DNA from 3 places in the Luteibacter sp. NPDC031894 genome. Region 2 is predicted to be linked to each of the others. Evidence: predicted binding sites of a transcription regulator. Region 2 holds the regulator's gene; each other region holds the start of a gene.
The links. Region 2 encodes sigma-54, which starts transcription at its own class of promoters, with help from an activator protein. Its sites were predicted from a motif close to TGGCACGNGCNTTGC; they were not measured.

Region 1 (7,289 bases), on a different contig from region 2:
GATGTCGTCGTCCTGGCGATCGGCGAACCGCAGAATTATTCCGGCGAAGCGCAGTCGCGCACGCAGATCGTCGTGCCGGCCGCGCAGCAGGCGCTGGCCGAAGCCGTGGTCGCCACCGGCACGCCTGTCGTGGTGCTCCTCAAGAACGGCCGCGCGCTCGCATTGAACGGTGCCGTGCGCGATGCCCACGCGATCCTGGTCACCTGGTTCCTCGGCAGCCAGACCGGTCCCGCCATCGCCGACGTCCTCTTCGGCGATTACAACCCCTCGGGCCGACTCCCGGTGAGCTTTCCCCAGGACTCCGGGCAGCAACCCTATTTCTATAACCACCCGCGCACGGGCCGACCGGAACTGGCCGACCAGCCGCCGGCGTTCAAGTCGCGCTACCGCGAAGTCACCTTCGAGGCGCTGTATCCGTTCGGGCATGGCCTCAGCTACACGACCTTCGGCTACAGCGCGCCCCGCGTGCCCGCACATGCCGGCTGGGACGACACCGTCGTCGTATCGGCGACGGTCACCAACACGGGCGACGTCGTCGGCGAAGAGGTCGTGCAGCTGTACATCCACGATCGTGTCGCCAGCCGCGTGCGGCCCGTGCGCGAACTCAAGGCCTTCCGGAAGGTCCTGCTTGCACCGGGTGAAACGGTGGACGTCACTTTCGAACTGACGCGGAAGGACCTTGCCTTCACCCATCGCGACGGCAAGACCTTCGAGGCCGAGCCCGGCGACTTCCTCGTCTGGATCGCCGGCTCGTCCGTGACAGGCGAACCCGCGACGTTCGTACTACGCGCCGACTGACTTTTCGCAGGGCTCTGCCCCGGTACGCGAGACGAAATTGGATACCTAACATCGACGCAGGCAGTATCCGAAGCGTTTCGAGGGGATTACCGCACGTTTCTTCAGCCACGCCCGGCTGTGTCCATGCGGTCAGCCGTCTACTTTGGCGCTCCACATCAAGGAGCACCGTCATGAAGTCGTGCCATCACCGCATCGCCACCGCCGTGGCGATCGCCGCACTCGCTGCTTTGTCGGCACGAGTCGTCGTCGCCACGCCACGTGCCTTGACCGGATCGTTGCAACGTCCACAGGTCATCGCATGGGGAGCCTGTCCCGAAAGTTGGGTCGGGTCGACCTCGGACAGCCTTGGCGACCGCTTGCAATGCGGCTCCATGACGGTGCCATTGGACCATGTCGCTCCCGACGGTCGCATGATGGAAGTCGGCGTGGTCCGCGTGCGGGCAGGCACGCGGACACAACGCGAAGGGGCCATCTTCTTCAACAACGGCGGCCCCGGTTCGCATCCGGGGAAACTGCTGCAAGCGACGGCCGCTGCGTGGGCGCGTGCGAATCCGAACGATCCGGACGAGGTCGACAAGCGGCGACTGTCGGAGCGTTACGACTTCGTCGCCGTCATTCCCCGGGGGCTGGTAGGCAGCAGTGAGTTCAGTTGCGGGCCATCGGTCCCGAGGGGCTTCCCCTTCCTGCCCACCCACCTCGACGACGACACGTGGAACCTCGCGGTCGCCGACGCACGCGCCGTCGTCCAGGGGTGTCGTGCTTTCGAGAGCGCGCGTTACATCAATACCGAACAGTTCGTCCACGACATGGACGCGCTTCGTCGCAGCCTCGGCGACGACCGGCTGCACTTCTATGGCATCTCTTATGGCGGCATGGTGGGCGCGTGGTACGCGGCCACGTATCCAGAGCACGCTGGCCGCATGCTGCTCGATTCCACGCTGGATTTCACGCGCGACTATCGTATGGCGACCCGCGCCTCCATGCTCGCGCTGCATGGCGAGTTCACCCGTAAAGCCGTCGCGCCCCTGCTGGCGAACGCGCGCCGGTACGGCCTCGGCACCTCGAACGATGCCGCGAGCGCCATCGACGAACTGCCGCCCCGCATACGCGAGGTCTGGGTACGGGAGATGACGTTGCCGGTTCGACTCGCCGCCGCGCTGCATGTCGCGTCGTGGATGCGACGCGACAACCCAGCCACTTTCGACGCCTTGGCCTACATCCTCCAGCGCTCACCGACGAGCGCCGACCACACCCTCGACCGAAGCATCCGCTGGGAAGCGTCGCGATTGGCGTCGGTACTGTATGCGCCGCCGCGCATTCCCCATGGCTTCTTCACGGCGACCGACCAGGATGCAGTACGCACCCTCGTTCCCTGCAACGACTGGGCGTGGACGCGCGGCGAAGAGGCGATCCGGGACACGTTGCGGCAGGATGCCGCCCGCTACTTCAGCGTCACCGGCGAAGAGACCTTGGATGAACTGGTCTGCCTGCATTGGGGCGCGCCCAGTTCACGCGCACCGGACCTGGCACACCTTGGCAACGTCACGCCGTTCCTGCTGATCCAGTCGGAAAAGGACACGTCGACGCCGATCGGCGGTGCCCGCCGCATCGTCGACCGCTTCGCCACGGCCAACATGCTCCTGGTGCGCGGGTCGTCCCTGCATGGCGTCTTCAACTACACCACCTCGCCTTGCGTCGAACGCACCGCGGCGCGATACCTGCTCACGGGCATCGTGCCGGCATCCGCGAGCCGCATCGCCGCTTGCGAGGGGCGCTTCGACAATCCTCTCGACGCCCTTCCGGGTGCAGCCCCGGCACTCGCCAGCGTGCCCGTGCCAGTCGACGTACCGCTCCCTGCCGGCCACGACGAACTCTGACCGGTCAGAACATGACCTGCGCGCGCACCTCGACAATGTGGGGATCCACGCGCAGGTCACGGCGATCGCTCGTCGCGCGCACGTAGTTGCCTTGCAGCTTCAGGTACTTCGTGATGTACCAGTTGGCGCCGACCGTCCAGTCGTGCTCGGTGCCGCCCAATGTGGGGCCGTCGTCCAGGTCGAGCGTGCTGTAGCGGAGCACGAACTCGAGCGCGCCCCACGCCCCCTTCGGCACGATGTCCCCGACATTGCCGGCGTTGTAGGTACGCGATTCGCCGGTCATCACCCAGCTCCCGAAGGCATACCAGCCGTGCGCGTCGTAGGTGGGCTTGTCCTTGAGGTGTACGGCGGCGGACAGGTACTCGCCCTGCAACGACCACGGTCCGTGTATCCATAGACCTTCGAGGCCGCGCCGATCGACGTGGTCGGCGATGCTGAGTGCGCCCGAGTCGACCAGGCGCTGGCTCACGAGGCCCGCCTCCGGCAACGCACGGAGCCGCACGTTGGGCGGGTTGTAGCGTCCGCGGCCATCGGTGCTGCCTTCCGGCTCCTCGCGAGAGAACGAGCCGCCGAGGTGGAGCACGTCGCCCGGCGTATTCAGCGGCGTCCAGGCGGCACGCGCGGCGACCATGCGGCCATCCAGGTCACCTTGCAGGTTGCCGCCCTTGTAGTAGCCGAGCTGGACGAGATACGCCTTGCGCGTGAGCGCCCAATCCAGGCCGACGCGGCGGTTCGCGTAAATGGCCTGCATCGGCAGCGAGGTCTCCATGAACGAGGTGCTGCCCGTGCTGGTATTGCCCTCGAAGCCCACCGGCGTCTTCATGAAGCCGACGCGAAACGCGCCGACATCGCTGCCGAACAGCGCCTTGCCCTGCATGCGGAAGAACACGTCGAGCCAGGTCTTCGTCTGGAAGTCGAACACGACGGTGCCGTCGTACACGCCCTTCTTGCGGATGAAGAAGCCGAATTCCTTGCGCCGGTTGGTGTGCGCATCGTCGTAGAGCCCCTCGTCGTGCGAGAAGCGGTCCGAGTCGTACTGGTACTTCAATGTGAGACCCAGGTCGGTCCCATCGGCGAACACATGGTGCGTCGGCCAGTTCGTCCGCCAGTCGTAGCTGTTGGACGGTGCGTCGGCGGCCGCGGCAAACGCGGGCGCGATCAGCGCGAAAGCGCCGAGGATGATCTTATTCAAGGTGGAGCCCCTCTCAAGCGAGCCGACTGCACCGGCTTGCACTATGGATGACTATACAGCGCGCTTGAGAATCCACTCAATGCCGCAGGTATGTCATCGGCAGGTCGCTCCAGGTCTTTAAGAAAAAGAAAAGGGCGCCGCGGCGCCCTTCTCCCTCACCTTGCGATCGTCGTCAGATCGCGTAGTACATCTGGAACTCGAGCGGGTGGGTGCTCGCACGGTACCGCGTGACTTCCTGCATCTTCAGCGCGATGTAGCCGTCGATGAAGTCGTCGGTGAAGACGCCGCCCGCCTTGAGGAACTCACGGTCCTTGTCGAGCGCGACCAGCGCTTCGTCGAGGCTCGCGCAGACCTGCGGGATGTTCTTCTCTTCTTCCGGCGGCAAGTCGTACAGGTCCTTGTCCGCCGGTGCACCCGGGTCGATCTTGTTCAGGATGCCGTCGAGGCCGGCCATCATCAGCACGGTGAAGGTGAGGTAGCCCGACTGCATCGGATCCGGGAAGCGGATTTCGATGCGGCGGCCCTTCGGGCTGGACACGTACGGGATGCGGCAGGAGGCCGAGCGGTTGCGCGCCGAGTAGGCGAGCATCACCGGGGCTTCGAAACCAGGCACCAGGCGCTTGTAGCTGTTGGTGGTGGAGTTGGCGAAGGCGTTGATGGCCTTGGCGTGCTTGAAGATGCCGCCGATGTACCACAGCGCCGTCTGCGAGAGACCGCCGTACAGGTCGCCCGCGAACAGGTTTTCGCCGTTCTTCGAAAGCGACTGGTGCACGTGCATGCCCGAGCCGTTGTCGCCGACGATCGGCTTCGGCATGAAGGTCACCGTCTTGCCTGCCTGGTGGGCGACGTTCTTGATGACGTACTTCATCGTCATCAGCTCGTCGGCCTTCTTCACCAGCGTGTTGAAGCGCGTGCCGATTTCGCACTGGCCGGCATTCGCGACTTCGTGGTGATGCACTTCGACCACCTGGCCCAGCGACTCAAGCACCTTGCACATGTCGGCGCGCAGGTCGCCGAGGCTGTCCACGGGGCTGACCGGGAAGTAGCCGCCCTTCACGCCCGGGCGATGGCCGGTGTTGGTGCCGTCGTACTTGTAGCGCGACGACCAGGCCGCCTCTTCCGAGCCGATCTCATAGAACACGCGGCCCATGTCGTTCTGCCAGCGCACCGAGTCGAAGATGAAGAACTCGGGTTCCGGACCGAAGAACGCGGTGTCGGCGATGCCGGTGGACTTCAGGTAGGCCTCGGCGCGCTTGGCGATGGAGCGCGGGTCGCGGCCGTAGGCCTGCATGGTGCTCGGCTCGAGCACGTCGCAGTGCAGGATCAGCTGCTTGTGCGCGCTGAACGGGTCGAGGTGGGCGGTTTCCGGATCCGGCATGAGGACCATGTCGGACTCGTTGATGCCCTTCCAGCCAGCGATCGACGAACCGTCGAACATCTTGCCGTCTTCGAAAGTGCTCTCGTCGATGGCGTGGGCGGGGAACGTGACGTGGTGGTGCTTGCCGAGGATGTCGGCGAAGCGCAGGTCGACGAACTCGATTTCCTCGTCCTGGATCAGGTTCAGCACTTTGGAAGCGGCGGACATACAAACCTCGAATGGGGTTGGGGCGGAATGCGGTTAGCAATCGCTATGCCAGCACCTCCGCCATCGACGGAGTGGCCTCGGCCAAGCCGGGGCATCATAGACCGCCGGATCGGGGACTGTGCGAACGCACCATTGTGGTGCAATGCAGGACGGGTTGCACCACGAGGTGGGGCACCGCATGCCCGAGGGCGTAACCGCCATTACGCTGGCACGATGCAGGATCGCCTCCGAGAGACCTGCCATGCGCTTCCTCTTCGCCGTCGCCGCCATCGTCTTCGCGGTGCCGCCGCTCCACGCGACCGGTGCGCAGCGCACCTACGCCAACCCGATCGACATCGACTACCGCTACAACTTCGAGCAGATGAACCAAGGCATCTCGTACCGGACGGGTGCCGACCCGGCGGTCGTGCGCTTCGGCGATGCCTGGTACATGTTCCAGACGCTCGCGGACGGCTATTGGATGTCGAAGGACCTGGTGCGCTGGGACTTCGTGACGCCGGACCACTGGCCGTTCAACGGTCTCGTGGCGCCCGCGACCCTGGTAGCCGACGGGAAGCTGTTCCTCATGCAGTCGGCGTTCGCGCCCCGACCGCTGATGGTCACCACCGATCCGGCCAGTGGGCGATGGCATTTTTGGACCCGGCAACTGCCGGTTGTGCCCGGCGCCACGCAGTACGACGAGGCAGGGAAGACCGAAGCCTCGGGTCCGCTCCCGCCCGGTCCCTGGGATCCGGGCCTGTTCCAGGACAAGGACGGGAAGGTGTACCTGTACTGGGGATCGTCGGACACCTACCCGCTCTACGGCGCGCAGCTCGATCTCCGCCTCGCTTCGCGCGAAGGCGAAGGCAAGCGCCTTGCCTTCCTGACGCCGCCGAGCGCGCTGGTCCACATGGACCCCGCGCGGCATGGCTGGGAGCGCTTCGGCCCCGACCACACCATGGGCGACAAACCCGCCTACATGGAGGGGTCCTGGATGAACGAGCACGGCGGGCGCTACTACTTCCAGTACGGCGCGCCGGGCACCGAGTACAACGCGTACGCCACGGGCGTCTACGTCGGGACATCGCCGCTGGGGCCGTTCGAATACGCGCCGTACAACCCTGTCGGCTACAAGCCAGGCGGGTTCGTCACGGGTGCCGGCCATGGATCGACGTTCGAGGATGCGTATGGCAACGCCTGGAACACGGGCACCGCGTGGCTGGGCGTGAACTGGACCTTCGAACGCCGCATCGACATGTTTCCCGCAGGCTGGCACGACGACGGCCAGATGTGGATCGACACGCGCTTCGGAGACTTCCCGCACCGCATGCCGGACCACGCCTTGCGTGAGGGGGAGGACACCTTCACCGGATGGATGCTGCTTTCCTACCGGAAGAAGGTCGTCGCCTCGTCGTCGTTAGCCGAGCATCCGGCCTCTGCGCTTACCGACGAAGACCCGCGGACGTTCTGGGTGGCGAAGTCCAACGAAGCTGGCCAGACGCTCACCCTGGACCTCGGCGGGACGCCGACGGTACGCGCGGTGCAGATCGATTATGCGGATTTCAAATCGGACCGTTACGGCGACGCGCCCGATCTCGTCACGCAGTTCGTCCTGGAGGGCTCGAGCGACGGCAAGCGTTGGACAACGCTCGCGGATCTGTCGAACGAGTCACGCGACCGACCGAATGCGTACATCGAACTGCAACAACCGCAGCGCCTGCGCTACGTTCGTTACAGGCACAAGCACGTGGGCGCGAAACATCTCGCGATCTCCGACCTGCGTGTCTTCGGCAACGCGGATGGCGCACCGCCGGCCGCGCCGGAAGGTCTCGTGGCGACGCGTGGCAGCGACACGCGT
Region 2 (7,289 bases):
TGGCGCAACTCATGACGCGCGGTCCGAAGACCATCGGATCGGACAAGCTCGCCGTCGAGGCCGCACAGCTCATGGAACGGCACCAGATCAACGCCCTCCTGGTGATCGACGCGGACGGCTGCGTCGTCGGCGCATTGAACATCCACGACCTGCTTCGGGCCCGCGTCGTCTGAACAACCGTTCCCAGGCGCGCTTCCGGCGCGCCCCCTCCGTCCCCACATAGCGAACCATGGCCTACACGCATTACACCGAGATTCCCGCCGACGTCGCCGAGCGAGCGGCCCGCGTGCGCCTGGTCGTGTTCGATGTCGACGGCACCCTTACCGACGGCCGCCTCTGGTATGGCGAGGACGGTCGCGAAACCAAGGTCTTCCACGTGCACGACGGGCTCGGCCTCAAGGCACTGGAACGCAACGGCGTGAAGGTCGCGATCATCACCGCCAGGATCAGTCATCCGGTGTCGCTGCGCGCCGAGGAACTCGGCATCGCGCACGTCTACCAGGGCCAGAAGGACAAGCGGGCCTGCCTGACCGGGTTGCTCGACGCGCTCGGGCTCGCGCCGGAACAGTCGGCCTTCGTCGGCGACGACCTCCCGGACCTTCCCGCCATGGGTCTCGCCGGCCTGGCGGTGGCGACGGCCAACGCGCATCCCTGGGTTGCCGAGCGCGCCCACTGGCGCACCCGCCTCATCGGCGGTTATGGCGCAGCCCGCGAGGTCGCCGACATGATCCTCGCGGCGCAGGGCAAGGCCGAGGCCGAACGGGACCGCTGGCTGTGAGCGTGTTCAATCTCCTCAAGGACACGAGCGCCGCCGGCGTCGCGGGCATTCTTGCCGCGGTCCTGGGTGTCAGCGTGCTGCTGTATTACTGGACGGCGCCCGAGAAGAAAGTACAGGACTTCATCGGCCCGCCGCGTTCCGGTTATGTGCTGACCCACTTCGATCTCGATTCCTATAACGAGGAAGGCAAGCCCGCGTTCAAGCTGGTCGCGCCGCACCTGGAACGGCGCGAGGGCGACGAATCGCTGTACATCAACGCGCCCGACTTCGTGCTTCCGTCCACCAAGGAAGCGAACGTTCCGCCGTGGACCGGGCACTCCCAGTACGGGTGGGTGAACAAGGACGGCAGCCTGCTCAAACTGCAAGGCAAGGTCCATATGGACCGGGTGGCCTTCCAGACCAATCCGCCCGCCAGCATCGATACGTCGGAAGTCACGGCCTGGCCGAAGGAAAACCGCCTGGAAACCGCCGAGGCGGCGCGGATCGTCCAGGGAACCTCTACAATGCAGGGCGTTGGCATGCGCGCCAATCTCGACACCAAGCACCTGGAGCTCCTCGATGCAGTCCACACCGTCTACCAGCCGCGCAAGCGCTAAGGCCGTCGTCGCGGCGCTCGGCGTGGCGCTCCTGGCGAGCATGCCCGTCTATGCCAAGCAATCCGACCGCAACCAGCCAGCGGACGTCACGTCGAAGTCGTTCGATGGCACGCAGGCGCCGCAGAACGGCCAGCCCGGCAAGGTCATCTGGACCACGAACGTCGTCCTGACGCAGGGCACGCTCAAGATCACGGGCAGCAAGGCCACGGGTTACCTCGACGCCGACAGCCACCTCATCCGCGTGATCGTCGATGGCAACCCCGCCACCATCCACCAGCTGGACGACCAGGACCAGCCGATGGACGGAAAGGCCTCGAACATCGACTACAAGATCGAACAGGACTACGCGGTGCTCACGGGCAACGCGAAGGTCAACCAGCCGGCGAAGGGCAGCGCCGAGGGCGACAAGCTCACCTACAACACCAAGGACAGCACGATGACGGGCGAGAGCACCGGCGGCGCCCCCGTGCACATGACCTTCCAGCCGAAGAACAAGACGCCCGCGCCCGCCCCCGCGAAGCCAGCGTCCAACGACACGAAGAAGCCCTGACCCGATGCTTTCAGCCCAAGGCCTGCAGAAGCGCTTCCGCGCGCGCCAGGTAGTCCGTGATTTCGCCTTCTCCATCCGCGAGGGTGAAGTGGTCGGCCTGCTCGGCCCCAACGGCGCCGGCAAGACCACCTGCTTCTACATGGTGGTGGGCCTGATCCAGGCCGACGCCGGTTCGATCAAGCTCGACCAGCAGGACATCACCGGGCTGCCCATGCACTCCCGGGCGAAACTCGGCATCGGTTACCTCCCGCAGGAGGCGTCGGTGTTCCGCCGCCTCAGCGTGGCGGACAACATCCTGGCCGTGCTCGAACTGCGCGAAGGCATGAGCCAGAAGCAGCGCGAGGACGAACTGGAAAGCCTGCTCGACGAACTCAAGATCGCGCACATCGCCGAGCAGAAAGGCATCAGCCTTTCCGGTGGCGAACGTCGCCGCGTCGAGATCGCCCGCGCCTTGGCGGCCCGGCCGCGGTACATGCTGCTCGACGAACCCTTCGCGGGCGTCGACCCCATCTCGGTGGGTGAGATCCAGCGCATCGTCCGTCACCTGAAGGAGCGCGGCATCGGTGTCCTGATCACCGACCATAACGTCCGCGAAACCCTCGGCATATGCGATCGCGCGTACATCCTCAACGACGGCGAAGTCTTGGCGCGCGGTACGCCCCAGCACATCCTGGCGGACGAAAAGGTGCGTGAGGTGTACCTGGGACGTGAATTCAGGATATGACGGATGGACGGCGGTCGTGGGGGCTGCGTAGCCCACCCGGCCGCTGGTTTGGTCTGGCCTTTAGGGGTTAGGATGCTCCGGTAAACCCCACGCATCGAAGGCATGAAACCCGGACTCCAGTTTCGGCTCCACCAGCAGCTCACGCTGACGCCGCAGCTCCAACAGGCCATCCGCCTGTTGCAGTTGTCCCAGCTGGAGCTCGAGGCCGAACTCCGCCAGATCGCGGAAAGCAATCCGTTGCTCGAGTTCGCCGAAGATGCCGAATCCGAGCTCGACCCCGACGCACCCGAAGAGGACGGCTACGAGATCCCCGAATTCACGTCGCGGGACGAACCGCCGGCCAAGGCGTCCAAGGACGACGAGGAATCCACCGTCGCTCCTTCCGAGGAACTGGCGCCGGAGTGGGAAGACGACCGCTTCCATGGCGACTCCAGCGAATACGGTGGCTCGTCGTCGCGCACGGGAGGCGTGGACGAAGACGGCTTCGAGCCGCAGAACGCCGCGCCGGAGAGTCTCCAGCAACACCTGGAGTGGCAGCTCAACCTGTCGCAGTTCTCGCCGCGCGACCACGCGATCGCCACCGCGATCATCCATGCGTTGGACGAGGACGGTTATCTGCGCGACGGCACGGCAGCGGTGGAAGCCGCCCTGCCCTCCGAGATGCAGGCGACGGCGGACGAGATCGACGCGGTGCGCCAGCGCGTGCAGCGCTTCGATCCCACGGGCATCGCCAGCCTGGACCTCCGCGACTGCCTGTTTTGCCAGCTTTCCCAGTTCTCGCTCGATACGCCGCATCGCGAACTCGCGATCCGCGTCGTGAACGAGGAACTGGAACTGCTGGCGCGCAACGACGTCGCCAAGATCGCCCGCCGACTCAAGGCCGCCGAAGACCACGTCGCCGCGGCCGCCGCGCTGATCCGCAGCCTCGACCCGCGCCCGGGTGCGGCGCTCGATGCCACGCCGGTCGAATACGTCGCCCCGGACGTCTACGCGCGTCGGGAGAACGGCCGCTGGCAGGTCAGCCTCAATCCGGACGCCCAGCCGCGGCTGGGTCTTAACCAGCATTACTGCAACCTCATCGCCCGGGCGCGCGGCGACGACGCCACCTGGATGAAGGGACAGCTGCAGGAGGCCCGCTGGCTGCTGAAGAGCCTGCAATCGCGCGCTGAAACCCTGCAGAAGGTGGCCGACGTGATCGTCCGCCGGCAGAGCGCCTTCCTCGATTACGGCCCCGAGGCCATGCATCCGTTGGTTTTGCGTGAAGTGGCCGAGGAGGTGGGCATGCATGAATCCACCATTTCCCGTGTCACGACGCGAAAGTACATGCACACCCCCCGCGGCACCTTCGAGCTGAAGCACTTCTTCTCCAGCGGCGTGGCGACCGAAGACGGCGGCAGCGCCTCGGCGACGGCCATCCAGGCCATGCTTCGCAAACTCATCACGGCCGAGGACGCGCGGCGGCCGCTCTCCGACCAGGCGCTGGCCGAGGAGCTGCATCGACGCGGCATTCAGGTCGCCCGACGTACCGTGGCAAAGTACCGGGAAGCGATGCGCATCCCCAGTTCCAGCGAACGCGTCCGCGCCAACTGACGACGCGAAGGAACCCCACCGGAGGTCCACGGTCCAACCAGTTCAAGCTAGAGGAGCGACGCTCCGTCGCTCCGGTCTCGCCGCCACGAGGCGGCACCCTCAGCAAGAAGGAGGCGTCAATGCAAATCCAGATCAGCGGCCAGCACATCCAGATCACCCCCGCCCTGCGCGAGCGCGTGGAACTACAGATCGGTCGCTTCGAACGCCTTTTCGACAACATCACGGGACTCGACGTCGTCCTGTCCGTCGACAAGAACGAGCACAAGGCCAGCGGTACCCTGCATTGCTCCGGTACCCGCCTGCACGCGGACGGCATTGCGCGGCTCGAGGACGACAACAAGAACGACACCCTCTACACCGCCATCGACGCGATGGTCGGCAAGCTGGCCGACCAGCTCCGGAAGCATAAGGAAAAGCTCAAGGACCACCACAACAGCGAGGTCCGGGAGGCCCGCGCCGCCACCTGACGTCCGGGGCCACCCGGCAGCCCGCCCGCCCTTGATGGCACAATAGGACCCAGGCCGGCACGCCCCGCGTGTCGGCCTTTCCTTATCGAGAGGCCCCACCGTGGACCGGCTGACCGCCAGACAATTGTTCGACGGGGTACACGAGCGCATGGCCCTGCGCTGGGCCGCCGGCATGCGCGGCGAATCCCGTGTGCTCGAGCCCAATGCCAAGCAGAGCCGGCGGCCTTCGCTGGTCGGCTACCTCAACGTGATCTACCCCAACAAGGTGCAGATCATCGGCACCGAGGAGTTGAACTTCCTCGATGGCCTGGACTCGCGCCAGCGCTGGGAAGCCATCCACAAGATCGCCGCCTACCAGCCGGCCGCGCTCATCGTCACCAAGGACCAGTCGATCCCGTCCGACCTGCGCGAGGTCGCCGAGGAGACGGACACGCCGCTGTGGCAGAGCACGAAACGCGGCCATGAACTGCTGACCTACCTGCAATACCACCTGGCGCGCACGCTTGCGCCGCGGGTGACCCTGCACGGCGTGTTCCTCGAGGTGTTCTCCATCGGCGTGCTGATCACCGGCGAGCCCGGCTCGGGCAAGAGCGAGCTGGCCCTGGAACTCATCAGCCGCGGTCACCGGCTGGTGGCGGACGACGCCACCGAGTTCACCCTCATCGCTCCCGACGTCATCGACGGCGCCTGCCCGGAACTGCTCCAGGACCTCCTGGAAGTGCGCGGCCTGGGTGTGCTCAACATCCGCGAGATGTTCGGCCATACGGCGGTGAAGCCTTCGAAATACCTGCGCCTCGTCGTCCACCTGAAGCCGCTGCGCGACGGCGAGGAGCCCGACGCGATGACCCGCCTCACCGGCGACATCAGCCGGCGCAACGTACTCGACGTGGACGTGCCGAAGATCACGATCCCCGTCGCGCCGGGCCGCAACCTCGCAGTCCTTGTCGAGGCGGCGGTGCGCAACCACGTACTGAAGAGCAAGGGCATCGATCCCGCCCAGACCTTCATCGACCGCCAGGCGCACCAGATGCGCCGCTTCTCTCCATGGTGAACCAGGACATGCTCCCGTGATCGACGAAGTCATGAGCCCCATCGTCGAACCCGACGCGATCCACCTCGTCGTGCTGACCGGCATGTCCGGCGGCGGCAAGACCGTGGCCCTGCGGGCGCTGGAGGACCTCGAGTTCTATTGCGTCGACAACATGCCCGCGGAACTGATCCCGCAGCTGGTCGCCGCCGTCAGCCAGGGCGAGCATGGGCCGCGTCGGCGCATCGCCGTGGGCGTGGACGTACGCAACCGCCGCATCGACCTCTCGCGCATGCCGCACGTGCTGTCGGAGCTGTCCACGGCGGGCGTGCACGTCCACCTGATCTTCCTCGACAGCCGCGACGACGTCCTGATCAAGCGCTATTCCGAGACCCGCCGCCGCCATCCCCTGGCGGCGGAGAAGCTCTCGCTGGCCGACTCCATCGCACAGGAACGCAAGCTGCTGCGGCCTTTGGTCTCGATCGCCGAGAAGGTCATCGATTCCAGCGACCTGAACGTGCACCAGTTGCGCCGCCTGTTCGCCACCGGCTATGCCGCGGCATCGGACGGCACGACCCTGCTTTTCGAGTCGTTCGCCTATCGCCGGGGCCTGCCGTCGGACGCGGACTTCGTCTTCGACGCGCGCTGCCTGCCCAACCCGCACTGGGACCCGCGCCTGCGGCCGTTCTCGGGCAAGGACCTGCCCGTCCGGGAGTTCCTCGACGCCAACCCGCTCGTGGGCGAGTACTATGACGACGTCGCCCGCTGGCTCGACACCTGGCTGCCGCGCTTCGACGGCGAGGACCGCAGCTATGTCACCGTGTCGATCGGCTGCACCGGCGGACGCCATCGGTCGGTCTACCTGGTCGAGAAACTGGCGCAACATTTCCGCTCGGAACGCGGCAACGTACTGACCTTCCATCGCGAACTCGAGTGACATGACCCGCTTGCAGCCAACACGAGATTTCGGGCCATGACCGTCGGGGTCCTCCTCATGACGCACGAGGCCGTCGGCAAGGCGCTGATTTCAGCCGCGCGCCACGTGATGCCGAAACTCCCGCTGGACGTCGACGCGGTCGAAGTCCCGCCCAGCGCCGACCCCGACATCATGCGCACGCTCACCGCCCGCCATGCGCGGGAGCTCGACCACGGCGATGGCGTGCTGGTGCTGGCCGACCTCTACGGCGCCACGCCGTGCAACATCGGCCTGTCGCTGGGCGAACTCGGCGTGCACCTGCGCTGCGTGTCGGGCCTGAACCTGCCGATGCTGCTGCGCGTCCTCAACTATTCGGAAAAATCGCTTCCCGAGCTGGCCGAGATCGCGGCCAGCGGCGGTCGCGGAGGGATCTTCATCGACCATGCTTGAACGTGACATCGTGGTATCGAACCGGCTCGGCCTGCACGCACGCGCATCGGCCAAGCTCGTCCAGCTGGTCGCGGGGTTCAAATCGACGGTCTGGCTCGTCAGCAAGGGACGCGAAGTGAACGCGCAGAGCATCATGGGCGTGATGATGCTGGCCGCCGGCATGGGCACCGCCCTGACCGTGCGCGCGGAGG
Region 3 (7,289 bases), on a different contig from region 2:
CTTCGCCAGACGCTGAAGCAGCTCGTCGCCCTGGGAAACACCCGGGACGGGCAGGGTGAATACATCTTCGCTGGCAGCCGGACCACCACCCAGCCGTTCACCATCGACGGCCTGACCGTGAATTACGGCGGCGACCAGAACCAGCGCATGGTCGCCGCGGCAGCCGGCCTCCAGGTAGCCACCGGTGACAGCGGCTCCGACGTCTTCATGGCCATCCGCGGGGGCAACGGCACGTTCCTCACCAGTGCCGGCGCGACCAACACCGGCACGGCCGTCGTGGGCGCCACGTCGGTCACCGACGCCTCGGCGTGGGACGGCGGCAACTACACCATCACCTTCACCACGGCGACGGATTACGAGATCCGCGACGCCGCCGCGCTACCGACGGATCCGCCGCTCGGCACCGGTACCTATACCGGCGAGACCGGCACGATCAACTTCAAGGGCGCGCAGCTCAATATCACCGGCACGCCGGCCGCGGGCGACACCTTCGCCGTGGGGCCGTCGTCGTCGCAGGATGTCTTCTCGACCGTCGCCGGCATCATCAATGCGTTCGAGGCGCCGGGCGGCGGCGCGCCGATGAGCAACCAGATCAACGCGCAGTTGCAGAACCTGGACCAGGCATCGACCAGCTTTCTCAACACGCGCACGAAGATCGGCGCACGCATGAACACGCTCGATCAGCAGGCGCAGATCGGCGACGACGTAAAGCTGCAGTACAAGACGACGCTGTCGAACCTGCAGGACCTGGACTACGCCAGCGCGACGAGCCAGTTCGTGCAGCAGCAGTCGGCGCTGACCGCCGCGCAGCAGGCGTACGTGAAGATGCAGAACCTGACGTTGTTCAATTACCTCAAGTGACAAGAAGGTAATGTAGGAGCCGCTAGAGCGGCGATGGGTGCTAGCGAAAGTGCGTTAATCCAGGCGGCCCACGGGCCGCCTTTTTTTGTGCCTGTCCACCGGGAAAGCCTACGCCGACTTCCATCATCCCCGACGCACACGTCAGTCCGCGCTGTCAACAACACGTCGCCAAGTTGTCGATCACCTTCTACGGCAATCACGTAGCCGCGGACACGCACCGCCGTCGCGACCACGCGGCGTGTTCGCCACGACAAGGAAGGACATCGGCATGGCGTTCAACATCAACAGCAATATCGCTTCGTTCAATGCGCAACGGTCCCTTGGGCTCACCCAGGGCAGGCTTGCGACGAGTTACCAGCGCCTGGGTTCAGGCATGCGTATCAACAGCGCGAAGGACGATGCGGCGGGTCTTGCCATCTCGACCCGGTTCACGACGCAGATTAACGGCCTCGCGCAGGGCAAGCGCAACGCGAGCAATGGCATCTCACTGGCGCAGACCAGCGAGGGGGCGCTCGACGAAATGACGGCGAACCTCCAGCGAATTCGTGAGTTGGCACTGCAGTCCCTGAACAGCTCGAACTCTCCCAACGACCGTCGTGCGCTGAACGAGGAAGTGAAGGAGCGCCTTGCGGAGATCACGCGCATCGCTACGCAGACAAGCTTCAACGGCATGAAAGTCCTCGACGGCAGCAGTGCACGGTTGACCTTCCAGGTCGGCCCGAACATTGGCGATACCATCGACATGCAGTTGGAGCAGGGCATGCGGGCGGATCAGGTGGGTCATCTCGCCAGTGGCGCAGTCGACCTTAAGGCTGCGTTCGTCGCGAATCCCTACAAAGGAAGCGAGGCTGCCAATCCCGACTGGATGGAAGCCAGCGGCCAAGCGCTGGGAGTGAAGGACTATGGCGGCGCGGACGTCAATTGGTCGACTTACAAGGGCAGCACTGCGAACGATGCCCAGAGCTTCCTCCAGGCCAAGCTCGGTTCGGAGTACAAGGTCACGATCAATGCCAATGGCAACGATCTGGATATCGAGCGCGTCGGCGGAGCCCGCCTCGATCTCAAGGCGGGCGACCTCAGCTTCAGTACCGCGGACGGCGGGCAGTTCGAAATCGTGGGTTCGTTCCGCAACACACAACAGGTCGCTGACGCATTGAACGCCAATGCGAAGACTGGCGTGTCCGCCTTCGTCGATGCCGACGGTAAGTTACAGTTCAATGCCCGATCGGCAGCCACCGTTTCAGGTGCCAAGGCGGCGAGTCTGGGTTTCGCGACGACTTACGATGTGGATGCCGCGGGCTCGCTCGCGGACGGTTCCGTCCTCACCAAGGACGATGCCTACGCGCTCATCGCTCGCATCGATGCAAGTCTCGAATCCGTGAGCACCACGCGCTCCAAGCTCGGCGCCGTGCAGAATCGACTCGAGTCGACGATCCGTAACCTCGACAACATCCGGGGGAACCTCACCGAATCCCGTACCGCCATCAGGGAAGCGGACATGGCCGAGGAAAGTGCGGAGAAGACCATGGCGACCATCCTCCAGCAATCGGGCATGGCCGTGCTCGCGCAGGCCAATGCGTCGCAACAGCTGGTCCTCAAGCTACTCGAATGAGTCGCCCTGCGGGTGGAGTCGCGTCGCCAGGGAAGGGAGCCGAAAGGTTCCCTTTCCTTTTGGCCACGGCTCTCGTCCAGAGCCATGAAATTGATCCTAAACCCCGTGGAGGAGCGGCCGATAACTTCCCCGACAGAGCCACGGGCTTCACGCCTACCTGGCCCTGATCAAGAAAGTTGTTGACAGGAAGAAAAAGTCCTCAAGTTTGTCCCCGGCGTGCCGTAAACCTCCCTGAGGCGGAAGGCTTCCCTAACGGAACCCCGCCGGACTACGCCGCACAACCTCCGGCAATTCGGTTCCGCTTACCAAGGATCAAGATCATGGCTTTGACCATCAACACCAACATCATGTCGCTGAATGCTCAGCGTAACCTGAGCACCTCGCAGACCAAGCTGTCGTCGGCGATCGAGCGCCTGTCGTCGGGTAACCGCATCAACAGCGCGAAGGACGATGCCGCCGGCCTCGCCATTTCGACCCGCTTCACCACGCAGATCAACGGCCTGACCCAGGCTGTCCGCAACGCCAACGACGGTATCTCGCTCTCGCAGACCACCGAGTCGGCGCTGGACGAAGTCACCAACAACCTGCAGCGCATCCGCGAGCTGGCCGTGCAGTCGACCAACGCGTCGAACTCCGCCAGCGACCGTGCCGCTCTCGACGCCGAAGTCCAGCAGCGTCTGTCGGAAGTGACCCGTATCGCCACGCAGACCAACTTCAACGGCATGAAGGTCCTCGACGGTTCGGCCAAGGAACTCAGCTTCCAGGTCGGCGCGAACGTCGGTGAAGTCATCACCGTGGGCCTCGACAAGGGCGTGAAGGCGAACCAGGTCGGCCAGCTGGCCACCGGTTCGGTGGGCGGTTTCAAGGCTGCCGCCAACACGGCGGGCACCACCACCGCTTCCAGCGTCATCGCCGACTACACGGCCGACTTCGACATCACGGTCGACGGCCAGGCTGCCAGCGTCACCGGCGCCACCGACCAGGCGAGCTTCCTCACCGCGCTGAACGCGTCCCTGGCTGGCGGCACCTCCGGCGCCACGGCCAGCTTCGACGCCACGAACCACCTGGTCATCACCAGCGGCACCACGGGCAAGGATTCCGCCGCCCCGGTCGTCGCTGGCGCCGACGTGGCCCAGCTCGGCACGCTCAAGGATGTTGCCGGTGTGGATGCGGGTTCGCCCGCTCCGCTCACGATCGGTGACGTCACCCTGCAGGTCGGCAGCAACGCCGCATTCAGCATCTCCGGCACGTTCAACACGGCCCAGGACCTGGCCGATGCGGTCAACGCCAAGTCGGGTGACGGCATCAATGCCTACGTCGGTTCCGACGGCGCGGTGAAGTTCGCCTCGGCCTCCACCATCACGGTGGGTGGTACCGCCGCCGACATCACGGCTGCCGGCCTGACGGCGGGTGCGATCGACGTCTCCACCACGAGCACGCTCGCCGACTCGAGCATCAAGACGGTCGACGGCGCCAACGACACGATCAACCGGGTCGATGCCGCCCTCCAGTCGATCTCGGACCTCCGTTCGGACCTCGGCGCCGTGCAGAACCGCTTCGAGTCCACGATCTCCAACCTGCAGAACATCTCGCAGAACCTGACGGCCTCGCGTTCGGCCATCACGGATGCGGATTTCGCCCAGGAAACGGCCAACATGTCCTCGGCCCAGATCCTGCAGCAGGCCGGCGTCTCGGTCCTCGCCCAGGCGAACCAGAGCCAGCAGATCGTCCAGAAACTGCTCCAGTAACAGATGTAAGACCGCCGGGCCCGGATACGCCGGGCCTTGGCAGGGTAATTGCTTAGTTGTCACGGCTGGCGCCCGCGAGGGTGGCCAGCCGTCGACAAATTGGCGCCCGGGGCAGTGAGGCGTCTTCAAGGAGAAGCTTCATGGCCACGAATCCCGTCAATCTCGGTTCCAGTTCCATCGACGTCGCATCGATCGTCACCAACCTTGTCGCCAACAAGCGCAAGGCGCAGGATGCGAAGAACACGGCCGACTCGCAGGCCAACGCCACCCAGATTTCCGCGGTAGGCAATTGCACCTCGTCGCTGACCAGCCTGCAGAGCGCGATCAAGGCGCTGACCAACGGCACCGCGTTCACGACAACGAAGACTTCCGTGGGCGACTCCACGATCCTCTCGGCCGCCGCCGACAGCACGGCACAGCCCAACGTCTACAACGTCGCGGTCACCCAGCTGGCGACGTCGCAGAAGACGACTTCCGGTGCTTTCACCGACAGCAAGTCCGCGCTCGGCACCGGAAACCTCACGATTTCCATCGGCGACAAGTCGATGAGCGTGGACATCGCGTCCGGCGCGAACACGCTGGAGAACATCCGCGACATCATCAACAAGGCCAAGGACAACCCTGGTGTCACTGCCAGTATCGTGACTGGCAAGGATGGCGCGCACCTCGTGCTCACGTCGTCGGTCACCGGCAAGGACAATGCCTTCAAGGTCGTCACCAGCGGAGGCGACGGCAAACTTTCGCAGCTGGATTTCGACCCTGCCACGGGTACCCCGACGGTCGCGGCGCAGGACGCCGAATTCACCATCGACGGGCTCGCCGCCAGCAGTCCGACCAATGTCGTTACGAAAGCGATCGACGGCGTAACGCTGACACTGTCCAAGGTCAGCGCCAAGGACAACGGCACGCCTCCTGCTGCCATTCCCACCGCTGTCACCATCACCAATGACACCAGCGCCGTCTCCAGCGCGCTGAGCTCGCTCGTCACCTCCTATAACTCGTTCATCTCCACCTATCAGCAGCTGACGAAGTACGACGCGACCAACCAGCAGGTCGGCGCCCTCATTGGCGACGCCACGGTCAATTCGATCAAGAACCAGGTCTCGACCCTGCTCGGATCCCAGTTCACGGGCAACACCAGTGGGCCGACGTCCCTGAGCGACCTTGGCGTCGCCTTCCAGGTCGATGGCAGCCTCAAGCTGGACACCACCAAGCTCAACAAGGCGCTGGCAGACAACCCGAAGGAGACCCAGAACCTGCTCAGCGGGGACAGCGGCATCGCGCCCAAACTGGACAAGCTGATCACCAGCTGGACGTCGACCACGGGCATCCTTACCCAGCGCCAGAACAATCTGAACCAGAAGACGAAGGACCTGCAGGATCAGGCCGCGGACTTCGACAAGCAGATGCAGGACTACAGCGACCGCCTGACGAAGCAGTACACGGCGCTCGACGCGATGATGACCAAGCTCGCCGGTACCAGCAGCTACCTCCAGCAGCAGTTCGACGCGCTGACCGCGAACAAGTAACGGCCGTCCCAGGAAAAAAGACATGGCACTCGGATACTCCCAGGGCGCAGGCGCCTACCAGCAAGTCCGCACGCAAGGCGGCGTCGAAACGGCCGATCCGCATGGCCTCATCACCATGCTCATGGATGGCGCCCTCGAGCGAATGCGCGTCGCCCGGGGTTGCATCGCGACGGGAAACGTCGCGGGCAAGGGCGAGGCCATCTCCAAGGCCATCGAGATCGTCGGCGCCCTGCAGTCCGCCCTGAACCACGAGGTGGGGACGCCCCTGGTCGGACAGCTCGAGGCACTGTACGACTACATGACGCGCCGGCTCCTGCACGCCAACCTGCACAGCGACAGCGACGCCATCGAGGAAGTGAACCGCCTGCTCGTCCAGATCCGCGACAGCTGGGTCGCTATTCCCGTCGAGGCGCGCCAACCCGCCGGAGCCGGGGCGTGACCGAGGTCTGGTGCGACCTCGACCGCGTGCTGGACCTGACCGAGGCGATGCACGCCGCCGCGAGCGAGGGGCGCTGGGACGACCTGACCGATCTCGAGGCCGAGCGGGAACCGATCCTGCGCCGCGGCAGCATGCGACCGGCGCCGGAGGCCCTGGAGGCGTTGAAGTCGATCATGCTGCTGGACGGTCTCATCAAGGACCTCGTTTCCGTGGCGCGCGACGAAGCGGCCGCGGCCTGGGATGCATCGCGTCGCGTGCGCCGCGCCGTGGCCGCGTATAGTTCCTTCTGAGCGGTATCCTTCTGCGGTGGGGGTAGGGCGCATGGGCGACGAAGGCTGGAAGGCATTTTCCGAACGGGTCGCCTGGGACGCCGCGTTCCACGCCACGTGCGAAACCACCTCACGGCCCGATGCCGCGGCCCTGGGGCTGATCAACGATCGCAACGCCAGCGTCCTCGTCGCCGTGTCGGCCCTCATGGAGCGCCGTACGGACAGCGCGGAAGACGACAGTCCGCTTTCCCATGAAGTGGCCCGACTGGACGCCAAGCTCAACGTCCTGATGGAAATCGTGAACCGGCTACTGCTTCCGCAGTCTGGACTGCCGCCGCGGATTCCCCTGCGCTTCAACGCCGCCGGCGCGGTGCTGTCTTGGGCCGGCCTGCCGCCCGTCGGGCAGTCGGTCATGCTGAAGATCCACTTCGACAGCTGCCGGGCGCTGCCCCTCGAACTGCCCGGCATGCGCATGGCGGGACCTAGCGACGGCAAGGGGTTCGTCGCCTTCGAAGGGCTCTCCGAGGCCGTTCGCGACGGTATCGAGCGGCTGGTTTTCCGCCAGCACCGGCGCCAGGTGGCCGAGGCGCGGGCCCAGGCCCGGCCTGCGGACGGTGGCCAAGAGGCAATGTGACCTTTTACGTCACGTGACGTAAGAACGACGCGTGGCGTCCCGCGTCACATTCGTGACACCGTCCGTCACGGCGGGCGGAACCCACACCACGCGAGCGTCCGGCGACTGGCTCCTCACACTTGCCCGACGCGCCTGGACGCCGCGCCACCACGTCAATTTCCGTTCACGTGCGTCGGAATTCCGGCGTTGGCACGCTC

Region 1: the regulator sigma-54 is predicted to act here: its motif matches at 5,489-5,503, upstream of glnA (type I glutamate--ammonia ligase).
Region 3: the regulator sigma-54 is predicted to act here: its motif matches at 4,259-4,273, upstream of fliD (flagellar filament capping protein FliD).

What each region holds. Positions count from the first base shown of each region.
Region 1 covers NZ_JBNNMV010000002.1:500,413-507,701, forward strand. Annotated here, with positions in the region: gene ACQKIE_RS08225 (glycoside hydrolase family 3 N-terminal domain-containing protein) at 1-798, shown strand, start outside; gene ACQKIE_RS08230 (alpha/beta hydrolase) at 969-2,675, shown strand; gene ACQKIE_RS08235 (OprO/OprP family phosphate-selective porin) at 2,680-3,867, opposite strand; gene glnA (type I glutamate--ammonia ligase) at 4,040-5,452, opposite strand; gene ACQKIE_RS08245 (family 43 glycosylhydrolase) at 5,694-7,289, shown strand, end outside.
Region 2 covers NZ_JBNNMV010000004.1:260,980-268,268, forward strand. Annotated here, with positions in the region: gene ACQKIE_RS13275 (KpsF/GutQ family sugar-phosphate isomerase) at 1-173, shown strand, start outside; gene ACQKIE_RS13280 (KdsC family phosphatase) at 230-778, shown strand; gene lptC (LPS export ABC transporter periplasmic protein LptC) at 781-1,374, shown strand; gene lptA (lipopolysaccharide transport periplasmic protein LptA) at 1,337-1,924, shown strand; gene lptB (LPS export ABC transporter ATP-binding protein) at 1,929-2,648, shown strand; gene ACQKIE_RS13300 (RNA polymerase factor sigma-54) at 2,751-4,238, shown strand; gene hpf (ribosome hibernation-promoting factor, HPF/YfiA family) at 4,358-4,705, shown strand; gene hprK (HPr(Ser) kinase/phosphatase) at 4,806-5,756, shown strand; gene rapZ (RNase adapter RapZ) at 5,788-6,669, shown strand; gene ACQKIE_RS13320 (PTS sugar transporter subunit IIA) at 6,706-7,098, shown strand; gene ACQKIE_RS13325 (HPr family phosphocarrier protein) at 7,091-7,289, shown strand, end outside.
Region 3 covers NZ_JBNNMV010000003.1:265,626-272,914, forward strand. Annotated here, with positions in the region: gene flgL (flagellar hook-associated protein FlgL) at 1-861, shown strand, start outside; gene ACQKIE_RS11180 (flagellin) at 1,130-2,473, shown strand; gene ACQKIE_RS11185 (flagellin) at 2,794-4,221, shown strand; gene fliD (flagellar filament capping protein FliD) at 4,362-5,750, shown strand; gene fliS (flagellar export chaperone FliS) at 5,773-6,189, shown strand; gene ACQKIE_RS11200 (flagellar protein FliT) at 6,186-6,479, shown strand; gene ACQKIE_RS11205 (PilZ domain-containing protein) at 6,511-7,092, shown strand.